Sphingobium yanoikuyae: one gene and its partner. The protein of the gene in region 1 interacts with the protein of each later gene in a pairwise test. Links are inferred from orthologs where the notes say so. Each region holds a gene or a part of one and is shown on either strand. Other genes may lie near its edges.

Evidence for each region.
Region 2: the proteins of leuS (region 1) and ligA interact in binary tests that used the Escherichia coli proteins (3 or more experiments, as listed by UniProt). The link is inferred for Sphingobium yanoikuyae from one-to-one orthologs.

The regions. Positions count from the first base shown.
Region 1 is NZ_CP139979.1:4,229,588-4,233,015, forward strand. Bases 140-3,250 are described here. They hold leuS (leucine--tRNA ligase), read right to left. Parts: upstream 2,921-3,250; coding sequence 359-2,920; downstream 140-358. Other genes in these bases: lptE (LPS assembly lipoprotein LptE), read right to left, coding at 140-294; U0025_RS19535 (DUF3576 domain-containing protein), read right to left, coding at 3,024-3,250. Also shown: more of lptE, read right to left, coding at 1-139; more of U0025_RS19535, read right to left, coding at 3,251-3,428.
Region 2 is NZ_CP139979.1:753,083-756,293, reverse strand. The notes cover bases 82-2,975. They hold ligA (NAD-dependent DNA ligase LigA), read right to left. Parts: upstream 2,644-2,975; coding sequence 520-2,643; downstream 82-519. Other genes in these bases: U0025_RS03525 (putative quinol monooxygenase), read right to left, coding at 2,665-2,975; U0025_RS03535 (hypothetical protein), read right to left, coding at 193-510; U0025_RS03540 (acyltransferase family protein), read right to left, coding at 82-115. In the rest of the region: more of U0025_RS03540, read right to left, coding at 1-81; more of U0025_RS03525, read right to left, coding at 2,976-3,039; DNA repair protein RecN, read right to left, coding at 3,181-3,211. UniProt on the Escherichia coli protein: DNA ligase that catalyzes the formation of phosphodiester linkages between 5'-phosphoryl and 3'-hydroxyl groups in double-stranded DNA using NAD as a coenzyme and as the energy source for the reaction.

The DNA of each region.
Region 1 (3,428 bases):
CCGCAGCGTACGCCGCTCACGGGTGATGGCCGCGTCGGACCGCAGACCGAAACCGCTGATCTGGTCGTCCAGCTTCACCACCAGCTTGTAGCTGGGGCCGGAACCATTGCTGATCGCGCCAAGCCGGTCGTTGAGGGCGTTGCGCATCAGCCAGCCGCCCTTGCCCGCAATATCCTGCACTTCGACATGGCCCAGCCCCTGCGCCACCGCGCCATGGCTACCGCCGCCATAGACCGGGCGCAGCCCGCAAGCGGTGAGAAGAGTCAGGGCGACGAGGGGAAGGATGCGCTTCATGGGCATGATCCTTATCCCGTCACCCCGCCCTTGTCGAACCAAAGGTCGGGGTGACGGGCACAGGTCAGATGACCAGATTGACCAGACGATCGGGCACCACGATCACCTTCTTGGGGGTGGCGCCATCCAGCGTGCGAACGACGTTCGGCGCGGCCAGTGCCAGCTTTTCCAGTTCATCCTTGGGCGTGCCCTTGGGCACGGTGATGGTGTCGCGCAGCTTGCCCATCACCTGGCAGGCGATGGTCACTTCATCCTCGACCAGCAGTGCCGGATCGACCGCCGGCCAGGCGGCTTCGGCGATCAGGCCCGGCTGCGCCATCTCGGCCCAGCCCTCTTCGGCCAGATGCGGGGTCATCGGCGCGACCAGCAGCGCCAGCGCGCGGATCGCCGCGGTACGGCTGGCCGACGGCTTGGCCTTCTCGATCGCGTTCACCAGCTCATAGATCTTGGCGACGGCCTTGTTGAAGCCCAGCGCCTCGATATCCTTGGAAACGCCGTCGATCGTCTGGTGCAGCTTGCGGTCCAGGGCCTTGTCCTGGCCCTCTGCCGCCGCATCGGCTTCGCCGAACAGGCGCCAGACGCGGTTGACGAAGCGCCAGCTGCCCTCGATGCCAGCCTCGGTCCAGGGCAGGTCGCGCTCGGGCGGGCTGTCCGACAGCATGAACCAGCGCACGGCGTCGGCGCCATATTGTTCGATGATGTCATCGGGATCGACGACATTCTTCTTCGACTTGGACATCTTCTCGACGCGGCCGACTTCGACCTCAATACCACCGCCAAGAGTATAGACTTTCCCGTCACGGCGTTCGATTTCAGCCGGAGAAAGAAACTGGGTCGTTCCGTTAACCGGCGTAATTTCTACGCCATCAACAACCATTTTCGGCTTTTCGATCTTGTAAGTCTCGTGCGTCACCATGCCCTGGGTGAACAGGCCGGTGAAGGGCTCGGCAAAGCCCAGCTGGCCCATATGCTGCAGCGCGCGGGTCCAGAAACGGGCGTAGAGAAGATGCAGGATCGCATGTTCCACGCCGCCAATATATTGGCCGACCGGCAGCCACTGCTCGACGGTCGCACGATCGAACGGCTTGTCGTCGGGCTGGCTGGCGAAGCGGATGAAATACCAGCTCGAATCCGCGAAGGTGTCGAGCGTGTCGGTCTCGCGCCGCGCCGCCTTGCCGCAGGTGGGGCAATCGACATGCTTCCAGGTCGGATGGCGGTCCAGCGGGTTGCCGGGAATGTCGAAGGTCACATCCTCGGGCAGCGTCACCGGCAGCTGGTCCTTGGGCACGCCCACCACGCCGCAATCATCGCAATGGATGACCGGGATCGGGGTGCCCCAGTAACGCTGGCGCGACACGCCCCAGTCGCGCAGGCGGAACACGGTCTTGCCCGCGCCCCAGCCTTCACCCTCGGCGCGCGCGATGACGGCGGCCTTGGCGGCTTCGACCGCCATGCCGTCCAGGAAGCGCGAGTTCACCAGATGGCCGGGGCCCGTATAGGCCTCGTCATGGATCGGCTTGTCGGCTTCGCCATCCAGCGCGACGACGCGCTCGACCGGCAGCATATATTTGCGCGCGAAGTCGAGGTCGCGCTGGTCATGCGCGGGCACGCCCATGACGGCCCCGGTGCCATAGTCCATCAGCACGAAATTGGCGATGAAGACGGGCAGGTGCCATTCCGGATCGAACGGATGCGCGACCGTCAGGCCGGTGTCGAAGCCCAGCTTCTCCGCCGTTTCCAGCTCGGCGGCGGTGGTGCCGCCTTCCTTGCACTTCTCGATGAAGGCAACGGCATCGGGATTGTTCGCGGCAACGGCCTGCGCGACCGGATGGTCGGCGGCGATCGCGACGAAGCTGGCGCCGAAGATGGTGTCGGGGCGGGTCGAATAGACCTCGATCTCGCTGTCGAACGGCGCGACCGGCTTGAAGCTGAACTGCAGGCCGACCGACTTGCCGATCCAGTTTTCCTGCATCAGGCGCACCTTGTCGGGCCACTGGTCGAGCGTATTGAGGCCCTCCAGCAGATCGTCGGCAAACTGGGTGATCTTGAGGAACCACTGGTTGAGCTTGCGCTTCTCGACCAGCGCGCCCGAACGCCAGCCGCGCCCGTCGATCACCTGCTCGTTCGCCAGCACGGTCATGTCGACCGGATCCCAGTTGACCTGGCTTTCCTTGCGATAGACCAGGCCTGATTCCAGCATGTCCAAGAACAGCGCCTGTTCATGGCCATAATAATCCGGCTCGCAGGTGGCGAGTTCGCGACTCCAGTCGATCGCGAAACCCAGCTTCTTCAGCTGCGCGCGCATATTGGCGATGTTCGACCGGGTCCATTCGCCCGGATGCACCTTCTTTTCCATCGCCGCATTTTCGGCCGGCATGCCGAACGCGTCCCAGCCCATCGGATGCAGCACTTCATGGCCGGTCATCCGGCGGAAGCGTGCCAGCACGTCGCCCATCGAGTAGTTGCGGACATGACCGATATGGATGCGCCCCGACGGATAGGGGAACATCTCCAGCACGTAGCTGCGCGGCTTCGTCGAGGCATCGTCCGCCTTGAAGCTCTGCTTCTCGTCCCAGACGGCCTGCCAGCGGGCGTCGGCCTCCAGCGGGTTGAAGCGCCTTTGCATGTCATGTCCTTACAAATGCAAGCGGGCTGGGCTCTGTGAAAGCCCAGCCCCGATGGTTTGAAAACAGGGCGTTACCGTATCAGTCGCGCCCGAAAGGGGTGGTTCAGCCGATCGCCATGCGGCGCAGGTCGCGCGCCTTGGTCAGGATGATCTCTTCCAGCTTCTGCACCGTCGCGGCCTGCACCGGGGCATCGACCCACTGGCCATTCTGGTTGACCTGACGGCTGGCGGCCACGCGCAGCGCGTCGGCGCGCAGATCCTGGTCCAGGATCGACACGGTGACCTTCATCCGCTCACTCGGCGTGTTGGGATTGGTATACCAGTCGGTGACGATGACGCCGCCGTTGGAATCGGTCTGCACCATCGGCATGAAGGACAGCGTGTCCAGGCTGGCGCGCCACAGATAGGCGTTGACGCCGATGGTGGTGACCTTCGACGCGGCCAGATCGGCCTTGGGCCGTTCCTTCGCGCCGCCCCCGCATGCGGCAAGCGGCAGGAGCGCAGCCAG
Region 2 (3,211 bases), 3.5 Mb from region 1 along the record:
CGTGCGGGAAGAGCTTGGGGTAGATGTTGAAATAATGGAAGAGCAGCACGGAAAAGGCCGCGATGCCACGCAACGCGTCCAGTTCCTGCAATCGCGTCCGACCCTGCCCCATCATCCCCCTGCCCTACGCCCCCACGCGATAAGATTGGGTAAATTTGCGTGAACGATAGCGCCCGCGCCGGGGCGCCGGCATCAATTGCCGTCGGCGTCGACCATGAACTGCATCGGCTTGCCGCGCGATTCCGGTTCCCAGCCGGCCGCCAGCGCCGCGCGCACGCCGCGCGCGACGATGGCGTCGTTGATCTGGAGCCGGCCGCGGGCCAGTCCTTTGAGCAGGCGCTTGGGCGGCGGAAATTCCAGCACGGCGCCGCGCTGCGTCCCCTGCTGCTGCAGGGCGACGGTCATGCCGCGCCAGCCATCCGCATCGCTCCATTGCGGTTCGCGCCGCACTTCCCAATCATAATGCGCGCCGTCGACCAGGACGGTGCCGCTGTTGTTGCTGTTTGACATGATCGCCCCTTAGCCTGCCGCCCTAACAATGTCAGCCCAGGCTTCTTCGCTAATCACCTCGATGCCGAGCGCCGTCGCCTGTTTGAGCTTCGATCCCGCGCCGGGGCCGGCGACGACCAGGTCGGTCTTGGCACTGACCGATCCCGCCGCCTTGGCGCCCAGCCGCTCGGCCTGCGCCTTGGCCTCGTCGCGGCTCATGGTTTCCAGCTTGCCGGTGAAGACGACGATCTTGCCGGTGACGGCGCTGGCGGTGGTTTCGACGACATAATCGGGCGGCGACACTTCGGAGAGCAGATCGTCCCACGCCTCGACATTATGGGGTTCGTGGAAGAAATCGCGCAGAGACTCAATTACAGTCGAACCAATCCCATCGATCGATCCCAGCATGTCCGCATCATCGAAATAATCGGCAGGGGCTTTGACCCTTGCCCCGTCCGATGTGCGATACATCTCGTTCATTTGGTCGATGGCATGCCGAAGCCCCTGTAGAGTTACAACTTTCTTCATCAGACTGCGCGCCGTCACCGCACCGACATGGCGGATGCCCAGGCCGAACAGCAGCTTGGCGGCGTCGGGCGCGCGCTTCGCCTCGATCGCGGCGAGCAGATTGTCGACCGACTTTTCCTTCCAGCCCTCGCGCCCCAGCAGTTCACCGGCATGGGTGCGCAGGCGGAAGATGTCGGCCGGCTCCTTGATCCAGCCAAGGTCGAGAAATTCCTCGATCGTCTTTTCGCCCAGCCCCTCGATATCGAGCGCGGCGCGGCTGACGAAATGGCGCAGCCGCTCGAACCGCTGGGCGGCGCAGATCAGGCCGCCGGTGCAGCGATAATCGACTTCCTCCTCCTCGCGCACCGCTTCCGATCCGCAGACCGGGCAGTGAGTGGGGAAGGGAAAGGGTTCGCGTACTTCGTCGCGGGTCAGATTGTCGACCACCTGCGGGATGACGTCGCCGGCGCGCTGGACGACGATGCGGTCGCCCGGCCGCACGCCCAGCCGTTCGATCTCGTCGGCATTGTGGAGCGTGACGTTGGAGACGACGACGCCGCCGACCGTCACCGGGGTCAGGCGCCCGACCGGGGTCAGCTTGCCGGTGCGGCCGACCTGGATGTCGATCGCCTCCAGCGTGGTCTGGGCGCGTTCGGCCGGGAATTTATGGGCGATCGCCCAGCGCGGCGCCTTGGCCACGAAGCCGAGCCGCTGCTGCCAGTCGAGCCGGTCGACCTTGTAAACGACGCCGTCAATGTCGAAGGGCAGGTCGGCGCGGGCGCGTTCGATCGCGCGATAATGGGCCAGGATCGCGTCGATGCTATCGACGCAGACCAGCATGTCGGACACGGGCAGACCCCAACTCGCAATCGCCTGCATCACGCCCAACTGGGTGTCGGCGGGCAGCGCGCTATGGGCGCCCCAGCCATGGGCGAGGAAACGTAAGGGACGGCTGGCAGTGACGCTGGCGTCCTTCTGGCGCAGCGATCCGGCGGCCGCGTTGCGCGGATTGGCGAACTGGCGCGCCTTGTCGGCATCCTCCGCCTCGTCCAGCAGCCGCTGGTTGAGGGCGACGAAATCCGCCTTGGCCATATAGACCTCGCCCCGCACCTCGAACAGGTCGGGGATGGCTTCGCCGGTCAGGCGCTCAGGGATGTCGGCGATGGTGCGGACATTGGCGGTGACATCCTCACCCGTGGTGCCGTCGCCGCGGGTCGCGGCCAGCACCAGTTTGCCCTGCTCATAGCGCAGCGAACAGGACAGGCCATCGATCTTCGGTTCGGCGGTCATCGCCACCGGCGCATCCTCGGCCAGTGCCAGGAAGCGGCGGACGCGCGCGGCGAACTCGGCGATATCCTCGTCGGCAAAGCCATTGTCGAGGCTCATCATGCGGACCGCGTGCGGCACCTTCTTCAGTGCCGAGGTGGCGGCAGCGCCGACCTGTGCGTTGGGCGAGTCGGCGCGGATCAGATGCGGGAAGGCCGCTTCGAGCGCGTTATTCTCGCGGATCAGCGCGTCATAGTCCGCGTCGCTGATCTCCGGCGCGTCCTGGTCATGATAGAGGCGGTTATGCTTCGCCACCTCCCTGGCAAGGCGCATCAGGCGGTTGGCGGCTTCGGCTTCGGTGAGGCTGGCGGGATCGGTCATGGGGATGCCTTAACGCCCACTTCAGATTCCCGCCACCGGCACGGTTTCAAAATGCTGGGGGAAGCCGGCGATGATCGGGCGGGCCTTGGCGATGGCGGCGCGGACCGCGGGGAGCTTGAGCGAAGCGGCGTGGCTTTCGCGGCTGTCCCAGACTTCGGTGATCCAGAGCGCGTCGGGATTGGCGGTGTCGAGCGCCACGACATAGGAGAGGCAGCCGGGCATCGCGCTGATCGCATCCTTCAGATATCCGACCAGTTCGTCGCGCTTGCCGGGCGCGCTGAGCATCTGGCCGATCAGGCCGTAGCGCGGTTTCGCCTCCTGCGCGGCGGCGGGGATAGCCGTTGCGGCCAGCGTCGCGGCGGCGAGGCCGAGCATGTCTCTGCGATTATGGGTCATGCGGCTATCCTATCCCCTCCGTTCGTCCTGAGCGAAGTCGAAGGACGCGCCGAGCGGAGCGAGGCGCCTTCGCTTCGCTCAGGTGAAGGCTTCGACTTCGCTCAGCCCGAACGGTATGTGAAACGCGCGAATTGGCAAGCCTCAAGCTTCCAGCAGCCGTTCCGCCTGTGCG